One region of the Sphingomonas sp. Leaf37 genome, then DNA from elsewhere that is predicted to be linked to it. Evidence: riboswitches for the same ligand, from Rfam matches in the RefSeq annotation. Region 1 holds a riboswitch; the other holds the start of a gene.
What was found. Region 1 has a riboswitch for cobalamin ahead of LRA87_RS00290 (putative oxygenase MesX). Riboswitches for the same ligand answer to the same signal wherever they lie in the genome.

Region 1 (7,835 bases):
GGTCACCGCAGCCGATCTGATCGGCAGTCGGGCCGAGCGGAGCGGACAGGCGGTGGCGGTCGCCACGCCCGCGTTAGACGCCGGCACCGAACTGCGCGTCGACGATGTGGTGATCCACGAGGATCATGGACTTGCCGTGATCACCGGCTTGCAGGCGCTGCCCGTCGATGAAGGCGATGGCGGCGACGCGATCGCGCTTACCTATGCCGACGAGGCGGTGCGTCTGGTGCCGGTGTCGGAAGCGGATCGCATCTGGCGCTACGGGGCGGAAGATGATGCGGTTCGGCTGGACAAGCTCGACGGATCGACGTGGCACAAGCGCCGCGGCGAGATCGACGCGGCCATCGCCGAAACCGCCAAGGCACTGACCGCGCTCGCGGAAGAGCGCGCGAACCACACTGCGCCGGTGCTGGATGCGGCACCGGCCGATTACGAGCGTTTCGCGGCCGGCTTCCCCTTTTCGGAAACGCCGGACCAGCTGGCGGCGATCGAGGCGGTGCGCTCCGACCTTGCCAGCGGACGGCCGATGGACCGGCTGGTGGTCGGCGATGTCGGGTTCGGCAAGACCGAAGTGGCGGTACGGGCCGCCGCGGTCGCGGCATTGTCGGGTCGTCAGGTGGCGATCGCTGCGCCTACGACCGTGCTGGCGAGGCAGCATTTCGAAACCTTTACCAACCGGTTCGCCGATACGGACATCACCGTCGCCAGCCTGTCCCGCACCTCCGGCGCGGCCGAACGCAAGGCGGTAAAGGCCGGTCTCGCCGACGGAACCATCCGCATCGTAGTCGGCACCGGCGCGATTGCCGGCAAGGGTGTCGTCTACAAGGACCTCGCGCTCGTCATCGTCGACGAGGAGCAGCGCTTCGGCGCCGCGGACAAGAACCGGCTGCAACAGCTGTCCAGCGGCCATGTCCTCACCCTGTCGGCGACGCCGATCCCGCGGACGCTACAGGCCGCGATGGTCGGCCTGCGCCAGCTGTCGATCATCGCGACCCCGCCGGCGCGGCGTCAGCCGATCCGCACCGCCGTCAGTGCGTTCGCCGACGCGACGTTGCGGGCGGCGCTGCTGCGCGAGCACAGCCGGGGCGGGCAGAGCTTCGTGGTGGTGCCGCGCATTGCCGACATGGCGCCGCTCGCGGCCTTGCTCGACCGTCTGGTGCCCGAGCTGGACGTGCTATCCGCGCACGGCAAGATGCCGGCGGCGGATATCGATGCATCGATGGTGCGGTTCGGACGCGGCGACGGCGACGTCCTGCTGGCGACCAACATCATTGAGGCCGGGCTGGACGTCCCGCGCGCCAACACCATGGCCATCATGCATGCCGACCGCTTCGGTCTGGCGCAATTGCATCAGTTGCGCGGGCGCGTCGGGCGCGGCAGCCGACGCGGACAGGTATTGCTGTTCACCGACGCAGACGACGCGATCGCGCCCCGCACGATCAAGCGGCTACGCACGCTGGAAGCGTTCGACCGGCTCGGCGCGGGGTTCGCGATCAGCGCCCGCGATCTCGACCTGCGCGGTGCCGGCGACCTGATCGGCGACACGCAGGCCGGGCATATGCGCCTGATCGGCGTCGAGTTGTACCAGCAACTGCTGGAAGGCGCGTTGCGCGAGGCGCGGGGGGAGAGCGTCGAACGATGGACCCCGGTGCTGCACCTCGGCATTGATGGCCGTCTGCCTGCGGAATGGATCCCCGACGTGAACATGCGGGTCGCGCTGTATGCGCGACTGGCGCGGATCGTGTCGGCCGACGAACTCGACGGGTTCGAGGAGGAGCTGACCGACCGCTTCGGCGAGGCTCCGGTCGAGGCACGCCGCCTGCTGACAATCGCGCGGCTGCGCCTGCACATGCGGGTGGCGGACGTCGCGCGGATCGACGCGGGGCCTGCGGCGATCGCCTTTACCCCGCGTGGCGACGTCGCCGCGCTCGCCGCGAAACTGGGATTGCCGGAAAAGAAGGGGCGGGTCTTGCTTGCCGAAGCCATTGATGATCCGGAAGCGCGGCTCGAGCGGGTGGGTGCTCTGATGCACGCGGCGGCAGGATGACGTGATCGGCGGCGTCAGCGGGTCGGGTCCGCGGATCCGGAACGGATGCGGTGCGCGCTCTCGCGCAAATCGGGCCACCCTCCGCAGACGCAACACATCCTCGATCGGCCGCTCGGGGTCGGCACCAATCGACCATCTGCCGGCCACGAACGGCCTGGCGTGCCGGCTCCCGGCCCCTTGTCACCCCGCATTTCGATCGTCACAGGATATAACGATATAAAGATATCTTTATATCGTTATTGACAGAGTCTCGCGGATGGTGTTGAACCGGCTCGTCGAGGTTCCTCATCCCAGGCATGGCGATGAGGCTAAGACGGGAAGCCGGTGATGTCCTGCGGACATAATCCGGCGCTGCCCCCGCAACTGTAAGCGGCGAGCGGCGGTTCCAATTCGTGTCACTGGGCTTTGCACAAAGCCCGGGAAGGCCGGAACCACCGCATTGACCCGTGAGCCAGGAGACCTGCCTCCGACGCCAAAACGTTCCTCGGACGGGGGTTCCTCCGGTGGATCGCGTTCGATGCACGTTCCGTGGCTTGCGCCATCCGGGCCTGTGCGGCCCTGCGCGCTCTTCCTCAGACCCTGCCCGGCAAATGCAGGTGAAGTATGACGGATAGCGAGTTCACGTTCACGATAAGCAGCATCCCGTTCGATGAGGATTATCGTCCGGCCGACAATACCCGCATCACCACCAACTTCGCGAATCTGGCCCGCGGCGAAAGCCGTCGGGCGAATTTACGCAACACGTTGAGGATGATCGACAATCGCTTCAACTCCTTGATGCATCGGGATAACCCCGCAGGCGATCGTTATTCGGTCGCGCTCACGATCATTTCCGCCGCCTTGCAGATGCGTGCGCAGGGCAGCGTCGACACGTTCCCGCTGATCGAAATCCTGCAGACGACCGTTATTGACACAGCCACCGGCGAACGCATCGACGGCATGGTCGGCAACAACTTTTCATCCTACATTCGAGATTACGACTTCAGCGTCCGCCTGCCGGAGCATCTCGGGCGGAATCCTGACGGTGGTGCACCTAAGGACTTCGGCGATCTGCACGGCAGCCTGTTCAGGCACTTTCTGCATTCCAGCGCCTATCGAAACACCTTCAGCAAAGCGCCGGTCATCTGTCTGAGCGTTTCGAGCAAGGAATCCTACTGCCGGGTCGCCGGCGAACATTCCGTTCTCGGGTTCGAATATACGAACGGCAAGTTTTCCCCGACCGACGAGTATTTCGCGAAAATGGGGATGAAGGTGCGCTATTTCATGCCGCGTCATGGCGTTGCACCGTTGGCGTTCTACCACATCGGCGATCTGGCCGGTGACTATGGCGATATCGAGCTCGCCAGTACAATTGCCACGATGGAAACGTTCCAGAAGATCTATCGTCCCGAAATCTACAACGCAAATTCGGTTGCGGCCGAGCTTTATCAGCCGAGCCTCGGGTCCCAGGATTATTCCCTGACCCGGATCGTCTACGATCGCGACGAGCGCAGCAGGCTGGCCGTCGAGCAGGGCAAGTTCGCCGAAGACCATTTCATCAAGCCGCATGGCGCGATGCTGACGCGATGGGCGGCGACCTGCGGTCTTTGAACACCACGAACAATACAGGCGAAATCATCATGACGACGTTGTTGCCGACCACCACCGCGGGCAGCATGCCCAAACCTTCCTGGCTTGCAGAGCCCGGGACGCTCTGGTCGCCGTGGAAGCTGGAGGGTGATGAGCTGGCGGCCGGCAAGCAGGATGCCTTGCGACTGGCCGTCGATGATCAACGGCAGGCCGGGATCGATATCGTCGGAGACGGCGAACAGACGCGCCAGCATTTCGTCACGACCTTCGTCGAACATCTCAGCGGAGTCGACTTTGCCAAGCGCGAGGTCGTCAGGATTCGCAATCGCTACGATGCGAGCGTGCCGACGGTAGTCGGTGCCGTGTCGCGGCCGAAGTCGGTCTTCGTCGACGATGCGAAGTTTCTGCGCGCGCAGACCGACCGGCCGATCAAATGGACGCTGCCGGGTCCGATGACGATGATCGATACTCTTTACGATGACCATTACAGGAGCCGCGAGAAGCTGGCCTGGGAGTTCGCCAGGATTTTGAACGCGGAAGCCAGGGAGCTGCAAGCGGCCGGCGTCGACATCATCCAGTTCGACGAGCCCGCGTTCAACGTCTTCTTCGACGAAGCGAACGACTGGGGGATCGCCACGCTGGAAAAGGCGGCCGAGGGACTCAAGGCCGAGACCGCCGTGCATATCTGCTATGGCTACGGCATCAAGGCCAACACCGACTGGAAGAAAACCTTGGGATCGGAGTGGCGCCAGTATGAGCAAACCTTTCCCAACCTGCAAAAGTCCCGAATCGATATCATCTCGCTGGAATGTCAGAATTCACGGGTGCCGATGGACCTTATCGAGCTCGTCCGGGGCAAGAAGGTGATGGTCGGTGCCATCGACGTGGCGACCGATACGATCGAAACGCCGGAACAGGTGGCGGATACCCTGCGCAAAGCACTCAGGTTCGTCGATGCGGACAAGCTCTATCCCGCCACGAACTGCGGCATGGCGCCCTTGTCTCGCGATGTCGCGAGAGGAAAACTGAGGGCATTGGGTGCGGGTGCGGCGATCGTGCGGCGAGAGCTTTCGGCCTGACCGCGATCCCGGCAAACGGAGAATAGTCGCGAGCGGCGGCATGACGCCGCCGCGACCTTCATCCGCCCCATCGGCCAGCGCCGCACCGGCATCGGATAAGCCGACTCCGGACATCATCATAATCCGTAGAAGGATTCCGCAGACGAGCGGAATATGCCCTGCACCCGCTCTGGCACACGGTCCTGTATGAAACGCAGGGAATGATCCAGCCAGTCGCTGTAATTCCATCCGCTTAGCAGCAGCACCGGCCAGTCGCTGCCCCACATCAGCCGGTCCGGGAACACCCCGATGACGTGGTCCATGCAGCCGGATAGCAGGACTTCCGATGCTGGCGCCGGCAGTTCCGTCAGCAGGCCGGACAGCTTGCACCACACGTTGGGCAGTGCCGCGAGTTCCGCCATGTCGAGCCGCCATCGATCGAGGTCTCCGTTCACCGGATCGGGTTTGGCGGCATGATCGATCACGATACGCAAGTCCGGCCAGCGCCGGGCCAACAGGTGGATCGCGGGCAGATGCCGGGGCCGGACCAGCGCATCGAAACACAGGTCGTGCGTCACCATGGCCTCGATCGCGGCATCCTGTTCGCGGCGCAGGATCCAGCGCGCGTCGGGCATGTCCTGCAGCATCGGACGCAAGCCCAGTAATCTCGGTCGTGCGGCAAGGCGTGCGATGGCATCGGGAGCGTCCGCCGCATCCAGTGCGGTCCAGCCGACCACGCCGGCGACGTTCGGCGCCCGCGCGCCGATGTCGAGCAGCCAGTCCGTCTCGCGCGGATCGGGCTGTGCCTGCACCAACACGGCGCGGTCCAGCGGCAGGGCGGCGAGATCGGCGAGGCCGAAGTCACGATGGATATCCGCCAGATCGGCGCCTGGCCACTGATGAAACCGCGACGCCAGCGACCATAGATGCACATGGCTGTCGCATATGACCGGCCGGTCGTTTGCCACCACGGTCACAGCCGGGCGGGGTCGATCACGATATGGCGGATGCGTCGCCGATCGTAGGTGTAGGTGATGTGGACCAGATTGTCCGCCGACTGGATCACCGCAGGATAGGCGTAGCCGTCCTTCAGCGGTTTGTCCTCCAGCGTCAGGACGTTGCGCCAGCGCACGCCGTCATCGGACAGGCCGATGTTGATCGGATAGCGCACCCCCTTGCCCGGCATCGCGGGCGAATGCGCGGCATGATTGTAGACGATCAGCTGCCGTCCATCGCGCAACGTGATCGCATCGGTGCCGGAATTGGGGTTGGGCAGATCGACCGGCATCAGCGGCCCCCAGCTCCGCCCGCCGTCGCGGGAGAAGGTCGCGGCGACGACGCCCTGCCGCGTACGCGCAACCGCCTCAAGCTGGCCATCGCGCAACATCAGCACGCTCGGCTGGATCGCGTCGAATCTGGACCCCGGATCGACCGGCGGCGTGGCAGTCCACGTCTTGCCGGCATCGCGGCTACGCTCGAAATGCAGCGACCAGCCGCCGCCGTCCGCCTGCTCCGTACTGGACGGGGACAGCCAGTCGCCGTCGGCGAGAACCACCGGCTTGTTCTTGATCGGACCCAACACTCCGTCGGGCAAGCGGCGCGGGCGGCTCCAGCTGCGACCCTCGTCGATCGAGCTGATGACCATGCCCCACCATTGCTGGGGGCTGGGCCCGACCTTGTAGAACAGGTGGAGCGGCCCCTTCGGATCCTGGAACAGCACGGGATTCCACGTCGGCAGTCGCGTACCGTCCGGCTGGATGCCGGTTGCGACGGACCTGGGCGTATCCCATTTGGCCGGGCCACGCCTCGCGAACCAGATTTCGACGTCCGGATGACGTTCGTACGTGCCGCCGAACCACGCCGCGGCGATCGTCCCGCCGCGCGTCTGCACGATCGTCGATGCATGGCTCTGCGGATAGGGTGCGGTGTCGTAGACGAACTCCATCGTCCGGATCGCGGACCGGGCGGGGTCGGCCACCGGACCGGCCTGCATCGCCGCCACCCCCGTCGGAACCGTGGAGGGCGCGAACGCCAACAGCGCGATCACCAGCCATCGATAGGTCATGCATCGACTCCCTTCGCAGCGCCTGGCGTGCGGATGACGCCCTTGCGCAGGATAACATTGCCATACAGCCGCGTTTCGCCCGTCGCGACGATCGCGAAGCATTCCGCCGCACGATCGTAAAAGGCATGGCGTTCGAGCGGAACGATCGGCCGGTCGTAACCGGACCCGTGCAGCACATCCGCCATGTCGGCCACCGTTTCGGGCATGCGATCGGAATCGCCCACCACCGCCATCGAAAAGACGGCATCGTCGAAGTCGTCCAGCGGCAACACGCCGACGATCGCGGACAGCATGCGGATCAGCGTATGCCCGTCGCAGCGCACCAGCCGCCGTGCCCGCGCCGCGGCAGGAAAGTTCGCATCGACCAGTGCGATCTCATCGCCATGGCCCATCGCCCGCAGCGCAGCGAGCAGATCGGGACCCAGCAGGGGATCGAGACCGATCAGCATGTTACGTCCGGGTGCATCAGTCTTTCTCCGGCCAGATCGCGCCACAGGGCGGGCGGGATCGGATGATCGAGCAGTGCGACGTTGCGGCGGACCTCATCCGGAGTCCATCCGCCGGGATGACGGACACGACAGCGGGATGCCGCAACGGAAAGGCGAGCCCCGCCGCGGCGAGCGGCACGCCACAGGCGACGCGTACCGCGTCGAGCCTTCGCGTGCGCTCCATCACCGCCTCGCCTGCCGACGCAATCGTACCATGCGCCGGCAACCGCACCGGTCGCCAGAATACCGCTGTTGAATGGTCCGCCGATCACGATCCCCACCCCGTCCGTCAGACAGCGCGGCAACAGGTCGTCCTGCGCCTGCTGGTTGAGCAAAGTAAGCGCCCCGCGAGCAGGAACAGATCCGGGTCCGCAACCTCGAGCAGGCGCAGGCAGGCCCGCACCTCGTTGACGCCCGCACCGATCGCCCGCACGTCGCCGGCGGCGCGCAATTCGATCAGCGCCCGCCAGCCGCCGCCATCGACCAGTTCGGCGATGCGGGCATCCGCCCCCGTGCTATCACCGTGCGCGGATGCGTCGACGTCATGGACGTAAAGGATGTCGACAGCCCGGCCCAGCCGCTTCAGGCTCGCCTCGTACGACCGCATC
Region 2 (7,835 bases), on a different contig from region 1:
TCCACGACCGCTCCACCCGGCCAATCAGCGCACCCACTGCCATCACGGGATGCGGCCAGCGGCGCGGATAGCCCAGCGCCGCCTCCGCGATCAGCATGGGCAGCAGGAGCGCGGCATGGTTCACCGTGCGATCGGCAGAATGAATCGCTGCCCGGCGGGGGTGGTGCCGATCTCGACCTCGACGCCATAGGCTTCGGCGATCAGCGGCGCGGTCAGCACCGCGTCGGCGGGACCGGCGGCGATGACGCGACCATGGCGCAGCAGCACCGCATCGTCCGCAACCCGCGCCGCCAGATGCAGGTCGTGCAGCACCAGCACCACGCCGCCGCCCGCCGCCGCCACGCCGCGCAACCGCGCGAGCACATCGAGCTGGTGCGCGGGATCGAGGCTGGCGAGCGGCTCGTCGGCGAGCAGCCAGTCCGGCTCCCCCGCCAGCACCCGCGCCAGCAGCGCCCGGCCGCGTTCACCGCCCGACAATCGCTCCACGCCGCGATCCGCCAGTGCGGTCATGTCCGTTGCCGCCAGCGCGCGCGCCACCGCTGCGCGGTCGGCATCCGTCTCGCCCCAGCGCCCGCGATGCGGAAACCGGCCGAGCCCGACCAGCGTCGCGACATCGACATCCCAATGCACGTCGGCCGCCTGCGGCAGCAGCCCGATCGCCCGTGCCCGCTCGCGCCGGTCGATCGTCTGCACGTCGCGCCCGTCCAGCGTCGCACGGCCGCTGTCCGGCTGCCGCAACGCCGCGAGACAGGCGAGCAACGTGCTCTTGCCGGCACCGTTCGCACCGAGCAGCGCCGTCACCCGTCCGCGCCGGAAGGCGAAGCTGACGTCGTCGAGTATGCGATTGCCGCCCAGCGACAGGCCGATCGCTTCGGCAGCGAGCACGCTCATGCGAGCCTCCGGCGCATGCGGAATAACAAATACATGAAGAACGGCCCGCCCAGCATCGACATCGCTATTCCGAGTCGCAGTTCGCTGACCGTTGGCGCGAGCCGCACGAGGCTATCCGCCAGCGTCAGCAACAGCGCGCCGCCGAGTGCGGAGGGCAGCAGGATAGCGGAAGGCCGGTTGCCCGCCAGCGGCCGGACGAGGTGCGGCACCATCAGCCCGACGAAGCCGATCACCCCCGCCGACGCCACCGATGCGCCGACGGTCAGCGCGATGCCGGCGATGACGACATATTGCAGCCGCCCCGGATCGACGCCCATCGACCGCGCCGCCTGTTCGCCCAGCGTCAGCGCATCCAGCGCACGTGCCGTCGTCGCCAGCAGGGCCGCACCTATCACGATCAGCGGCAGCGCGACCTTGACGTCGTCCCAGCTACGGTCGGTCAGCGCGCCGAGCAGCCACGTCACGATCTGCGACGAGACGAACGGCGTCGGCGCAAGACTGATCGCCAGGCTGGTGAGCGATCCGGTGATGCTCGTCAGGATCATCCCCGCCAGCGTGAACAGGATCAGGCTGCCCGATCGTCCGGCAATCACCGCCAGCAACGCCATCGTCCCCGCCGAGCCGAGCAGCGCGAAACCAGGCAGCAGCCACAGCTGCGCGGCATAGCCGAAATACAGCGCCAGCACGGCGCCCAGCGCCGCGCCGGACGACACGCCGAACAGCCCGGGATCGGCGAGCGGATTACGCAGATACCCCTGCATCACCGCCCCCGACAGCCCCAGCGCCGCCCCCACCAGCAACGCCAGCACGGTGCGTGGCAAACGCAATTCGACCATGATGATCGATCGCGGATCGGCCGCCGTCCACGCATCCAGCGGCACCCACACCTTGCCCGACGCTACCGACAGCGCGGCGACGATGACCACGCCGACCAGCAGTAGAAGGTTGAGCCGGCTCATACGCCATAGCCTTTGCGGATGGCACGCAGCCGCGTCATCGCCGCGATGATCGTCGGCCCGCCGCAATTCATCAGCCGCGTAGGATAGGGCGCGATCGCGATCCGCTGGCCCAGCCGCTTCACCGCCGGATGCGCGGTCACGCGATCCTCCCCCACCTCGGCCGCGCCCATCGACAGCAGCACGCGCGGCGGCCTGGCGATCAGATATTCCAACGGCAGCACATCCCATTTCTTCAGGCCATAGACCGCGCTCATGTTGCGGAAACCGGCGCGGCGCAGCAGGTCGTCGGACAGCGTTCCCGCCCCCGGCACCAGCCCGCCTGATTGCCAGATCAACGCCGGCACCGTCGCACCCGCCACCGGCCGCGCCGCCACCGCGATACGCCGGGCGAGCGCCTCGCCCCGCGCCGAATGACCGGCGACCCGCGCGATGTCGCGCACCTGCGCCTCGCTCTCCTCGACCGAATCCGGCACCGGATATTGCACGATCGCGATGCCCATCCGCTTGAGCGCGGCGAGCGTCGCGGGTTCGACGTGCGGCCCGGTGATGACCATGTCGGGGGCGAGCGCCACCACCTCTTCCGCCGTCCCCGACGTCGCGCGGAACCGCCGCGCCAGCGCCAGCGGGATCGACGTCGCGCGCGGGTCCTGCGAATAATGGCTGATCCCGGCGATCTGCGCGCGGTCGGCAACCTGCATCAGCACCGCATCGATACACGGGTTGATCGACACGATCCGTGGCATCCGCGGCAGCGGTGCCGCCGACACGAGCGGCAACAGCGCAATCGCCAATGCAAGTCGTCGGATCAATATTCGACCCCCTTCTGCGCCTTGAACCCGGCCTTGTAGGGATGCTTCACCTCGGTGAAGTCGGTGATCAGGTCGGCGATCTCCAGCAATTCCGGCTTGGCGTTGCGGCCGGTGATGCAGATATGCTTGGTCAGCGGCCGCTCCTTCAGGAACGTGACGATCTCGGCGATGGGCAGCGTATCGTCGCGCAGTACGATGTTGAGTTCGTCGAGGATGACGAAATCCACGTCCGGATCGAGGATCATCGCCTTCGATCGCTCCCACGCAGCCTGCGCCGCGGCGATGTCGAGCGCGCGGTCCTGCGTGTCCCAGGTGAAACCTTCGCCCATCACCTCGAACGTCGCCAGTTCGGGATGCACGTCGAAGAAGTTGCGCTCCCCCGTCTCCCACTTGCCCTTGACGTATTGCAGGATCGCGACCTTCAGGCCCCAGCCGATGCTCCTGATCGCCATTCCGAACGCGGAGGACGACTTGCCCTTGCCGTTGCCGGTGTGGACGATCAGCAGCCCGCGCTCGAGCGTGCGGCGGGCTTGCATCTTCTCGCGCGCCGCGGCGACGCGCGCCATGCGGGCGTTGTGACGGGCATGATCTTCGGTCATCGACGAAACTCCTCGAGGGCGGCGGCCAGTCGGGTCAGTCCCGCCGCACCGCGCGGCAGAGCGATCCGCAACCGGTCGTCGCGATCGGCAAACGGCCGGGTCAGGATGGCATGGCGCGCGAGCAGATCAAACAGATCGATGGCGCTTTCGCAGGCGATCAGGCGGAACAACGGCGCGCTGCCGACGATGCCCAGACCGGCACCATCGAGCAGGCGGTCGAGCAACGCACCCGTCTCGTCGATGCGTGCTTGCTGCGCCCGCCGCCACGCCGCGTCATGATAGGCCGTGGTGCCGATGGCGACCGCCGCCGACGACACGGGCCAGTCGCCCAGCATCGCCCGCAATCGACCGCCAAGGTTCCCGCCGGTGACGACGAACCCCAGCCGCACCCCGGGCAGGCCATAGAATTTGCCGAACGATCGCAGCACGATCAGCCGGTCGTTCGCCCGATCGCAGAGGCCACCGGCGGGATCGGCATAGGCTTCGTCCACGACGATCGTCAGCCGCGCAGCGAGCGCCAACAGGGTGTCGCGACCGACGACCCGGCCATCCGGATTGGCGGGATTGGCCAGCACCAGCAGATCGTGATCCGTCACGACGTCCGGCGTCACGACGGGGGTAGCGTCCGGCCACGCGGCACGGTGGCCCGCATAACCGGGCTGCACCACCGCGGGCCGCTCCACCGCCAGCAGCGGGGCAAGCAGCCGCATCGCCATATCCGTTCCTGGCACTGCGACCACCTGCGCCGGGTCGGCGACCCCGAACGCCTGCGCCGCCGCCGCTTCCAGTGCGGCGATCCCCCCCGGTTCGGGCAGGCGATCGAAGTGCAGCGGCACGTCCCCGACCGGCCACGCCCAGGGCGCGATGCCGGTGGACAGGTCGAGCCAGTCGTCGCCGCCGAACAGCACGCGCGCCTCCGCCACCCGCCCGCCATGCGCGCAGAAGGTGGCAAGGGCGCTGGCGTCGATCATCAATAGGTCAGCCGCACGCCGCCGAACGCACCGCGGCCGGGCTGACCATATTGATAGATCGTCTGGTAACGCGCATCGAACGCGTTCTCGATCCGGCCATAGACCTCGATGTTCCGGGTGACCGGGAATGCGGCGCGGACGTCGGTGACGACATAGCCGTCCAGCCGGCGCGCGTTCGACGCATTGTCGAAACTGTCGCCGATCGCGGTGATCGTCGCCCCCGTGGTCAGCCCGAACGGCCAGCGATAATCGGCGTTCACCGTCACGCTGCTGTCTGGCCGCCGCGCCAGATCGCGGCCGAAGTTCGCGGTGCCGGTCGACCGGTTCTTCGCATCGAGATAGGTGTAGCTAGCTGCGAAGGTCAGCGCCTCGACCGGGCGCAACGTCAGCGTCGCCTCGACCCCTTGCGCCCGCGTGCGCGCGATGTTGCCGTAGGTGCCGTTCGGCCTACCCGCGCAGATGCCGGTCAATGGCGCGGTGCACGACACGAACGTGATGAGGTCGGTCGACGTCCGCCGAAAATAGGTCGCGCCCACTTCCACCGCGCCATCCAGCGCCCGCTGCGTCACACCCGCGTCCCAGCCCTTCGACCGTTCGGGATCGAGCCGCGCATTGCCGTATTCGCTCTGCAACTGGTACAGCGTCGGTGCCTTGAACCCTTCCGAATAGCTGGCCCGGAATGCCGTCGCGCCGCCGTTGGGCGAATAGACGCCGCTACCCGAGAAGGTCGTCTCGCCGCCGAAGATATTGTGGTCATCGTGGCGCACGCCGCCGGTCGCGGTCAGTCCGGCGATCGGCGTCACCGCCAACTGGCCATAGACGCTGAAGATGCGCGCGCGACCACGGGTCACCGGCCCCCCGAAGCTCGACGTCGAGAAGCGCGACACCTCCCGCTCCGCCCCGAAGGTCGCGAACACCGCCGAATCGAGGTCTACCGTCCCCTGATATTCCAGCCGGTCGTTGCGACCGATGCCGCGGAACGTCTCGGTCGGGATACCCTCGGGATCGATGTTGCGGCGATCGGTGTCGGTGTGCGCATAGCCGAAGCGATTGCGGAAACGGCCGTCGAACAACGCGGCATTCAGGCCGGCATAGCCGACCCATTGTTCGTTATCGCCATATTCGCGGGTGTCGCCGAACGTGAAGCGCGGCGCGGGGAAGCCGTCAATATCGGTCCGCCCGTTGCTGTAGAAACCACGCAGGTCGATCGACACATTCTGCATCAGGTCGATACCGAGGCTGCCGTTGGCGGCATAGTTGCGGAACCCGTCACGCTCCTTGCCGAGGGCGTAGGTCGAGACGCCGTCGCTGGTGAAATAGCCGCCGCCCAGGCTGGCGGACACCGGCCCGGCCTTGCCCGATACGTTGGCGAACGCCTGACCGGTGTCGTGCCAGCCGCCTTCGGCGCGAGCGTTGACGCTGAGCTGCTCGGTCGGCGGGCGGGTGATCAGGTTGACGACGCCGCCGATCGCCTGGCTGCCCCACAACACCGATTGCGCGCCGCGCAGCACCTCGATCCGGCTGATGTTTCCGACCAGCAGATTGCCGAAGTTGAAGCCGCCACCGGGCGAGGACGGATCGTTCAGCTTGATGCCGTCGATCAGCGCGACCGTCTGGTCGCTGTCCGCGCCACGGATGTTGACCGATGTGGCGGTGCCCGCGCCGCCGTTGCGCACCACGGTGACGCCGGGCGTCTGGCGCAGCAGGTCGGACACAACCACCGCCTGACGCGTGCGGATCGTCTCTTCGTCCAAGACGGTAACAGACTGGCCGACGGTGGAAGCAGGCCGCGCCGCGCGATTAGCGGTGACGACGATGGACTCGTCCGCCTCGGCGGCCTGCGCCAGCCCGCCCGTGGACTGGGCGCTCCTGGCGGTCGGAATGGTCTGGGCGAATGACGGGGTTGCGGCGGCGATGCACGGCAACAGGATCAGACAGGCATAATTCTTCACGGTGAGTCCCCTTCGTTCAACAACGGGGACACGCGCCACGGCTCGCCGGAACCGATGATCCGTCGCGCACGACCCCAACACCGTCGTCACGCGAGGAAACCCTCGATCGCCCGGAACACCCCGTCCGCACGAAGGACAACCGCGACAGGCAGGTCTCCTGGCTTCCGGGTCGTCGCCTTGCCCGGCCTTCCCGGATCGGATGATCCAGTGGCACACGATGGAGCAGGGCTCGCCGGTCACAGTTGCGGGGACAGCCCCGGATGACGAGCGGATCGCTCGCTTCCGGGTTCCCTTTTCATTCCATCTCTGGAAACCTGTCGCGACCGCGCCCCTAGAGGCGAGCCGGGTGGAAGGCAAGACGATGGTGGCGACGACATTCTTTCTGGGGGGCGCGCGATCGGGCAAGAGCCGGCTGGCGCAAGCGGCCGCGGAAGCATATGCAGGCCCGCTCGCCTACCTCGCCACGGCCGAGGCCTTCGACGACGAGATGACCGATCGCATCGCGCGGCATCGGGCCGATCGGGATGCGCGCTGGACCACGATCGAATGCCCGCTCGCGCTGCCGGAAGCGATCGGCGCGGGACGGCAGGGTGCGATGCTGGTGGATTGCCTGACCCTGTGGCTGTCCAACGTGATGCTGGGCAACCACGACGTCGCGGCGCGATCCGCCGATCTGCTTGCCGCGATCGATGCCGCGCGAGTGCCCTTGTTCTTGGTCAGCAACGAAGTGGGGCTGGGCATCGTCCCCGAACACCCGCTTGGCCGGGCGTTTCGCGACGAGGCTGGGCGACTGAATCAGGCGGTGGCGGCGCGGGTGGATCGGACGGTGTTTGTCGTCGCGGGCATGATCCTGCCATTGCAGTCGTTCGATCCGGGCAGCTGATCGGCGACGGCGATGTTTCCCCTCGCCGCGCCGTAGCGTCACCGCTAGGATCGCACCCATGAACGATACCGCCACCACCGGCGGCGCCTCCGGCGCCAGTCTGATCCCCAGCACCACCGACGCCTTCACCTACGCGCACCTCATCGTCATTGCGATCTTCGCCGTGGTGGTGATCGTCGCGATCGTCTGGGGCATGCGTCTCAAGAGTCAGCGCAAGACGGCCGAGCACGATATCGCCGAACGCAATGATGAGGTGGAGCATGCAGCGGAACCGACGAAAGCAGCGCCTGCACCGGCCGTCGTAGAGCGACCCGTTTCGCCGCCGCCAGCCACCCCGCCCGCATCCGAACCGGTCATGGTGCCACAGGCCCTACCCGCCGCGCCCGAGCCGGCAAGGCTCGAACCGTCGGTTCCGCCATCGCCGGCAGTACCGTTGGCCGACGAACCGATCGCCGCCGGCGCATCGCTCGACGCCAGCCCGGCGACGGAAGCTGCCTCGACGCCTGTCGCGACCGGCGGCAATCCTGCCGACGCACCGGTGACGACGCTGAAGGGCCTGGGTCCCAAACTGGCCTCGCGGCTGGGCGAATTGGGCGTGAGCACGGTGGGACAGATCGCGGCGCTGACCGATGACGAGGCCATGCGACTCGACGCGGAACTCGGCCCCTTTACCGGCCGGCTGGCGCGCGACCGCTGGATCGAACAGGCGCGTTTCCTGGCGGCAGGCGATCAGGCAGGTTTCGAATCGGTGTTCGGCCGGCTGTAGACTGG

Region 2: it holds a riboswitch for cobalamin, as region 1 does, so the genes downstream of both, LRA87_RS17375 (TonB-dependent receptor plug domain-containing protein) here and LRA87_RS00290 (putative oxygenase MesX) in region 1, are expected to answer to the same signal.

What each region holds. Positions count from the first base shown of each region.
Region 1 covers NZ_CAKLAX010000001.1:82,015-89,849, reverse strand. Annotated here, with positions in the region: gene LRA87_RS00295 (helicase-related protein) at 1-2,047, shown strand, start outside; cobalamin riboswitch at 2,309-2,529, shown strand; gene LRA87_RS00290 (putative oxygenase MesX) at 2,651-3,637, shown strand; gene LRA87_RS00285 (methionine synthase) at 3,667-4,695, shown strand; gene LRA87_RS00280 (amidohydrolase family protein) at 4,812-5,651, opposite strand; gene LRA87_RS00275 (sialidase family protein) at 5,648-6,739, opposite strand; gene LRA87_RS00270 (RbsD/FucU family protein) at 6,736-7,188, opposite strand; gene LRA87_RS00265 (aldo/keto reductase) at 7,517-7,835, opposite strand, start outside.
Region 2 covers NZ_CAKLAX010000006.1:45,540-53,374, reverse strand. Annotated here, with positions in the region: gene cbiB (adenosylcobinamide-phosphate synthase CbiB) at 1-124, opposite strand, end outside; gene LRA87_RS17400 (ABC transporter ATP-binding protein) at 121-891, opposite strand; gene LRA87_RS17395 (FecCD family ABC transporter permease) at 888-1,850, opposite strand; gene LRA87_RS17390 (ABC transporter substrate-binding protein) at 1,847-2,659, opposite strand; gene cobO (cob(I)yrinic acid a,c-diamide adenosyltransferase) at 2,656-3,258, opposite strand; gene LRA87_RS17380 (aminotransferase class I/II-fold pyridoxal phosphate-dependent enzyme) at 3,255-4,229, opposite strand; gene LRA87_RS17375 (TonB-dependent receptor plug domain-containing protein) at 4,229-6,181, opposite strand; cobalamin riboswitch at 6,312-6,514, opposite strand; gene cobU (bifunctional adenosylcobinamide kinase/adenosylcobinamide-phosphate guanylyltransferase) at 6,543-7,064, shown strand; gene LRA87_RS17365 (hypothetical protein) at 7,123-7,830, shown strand.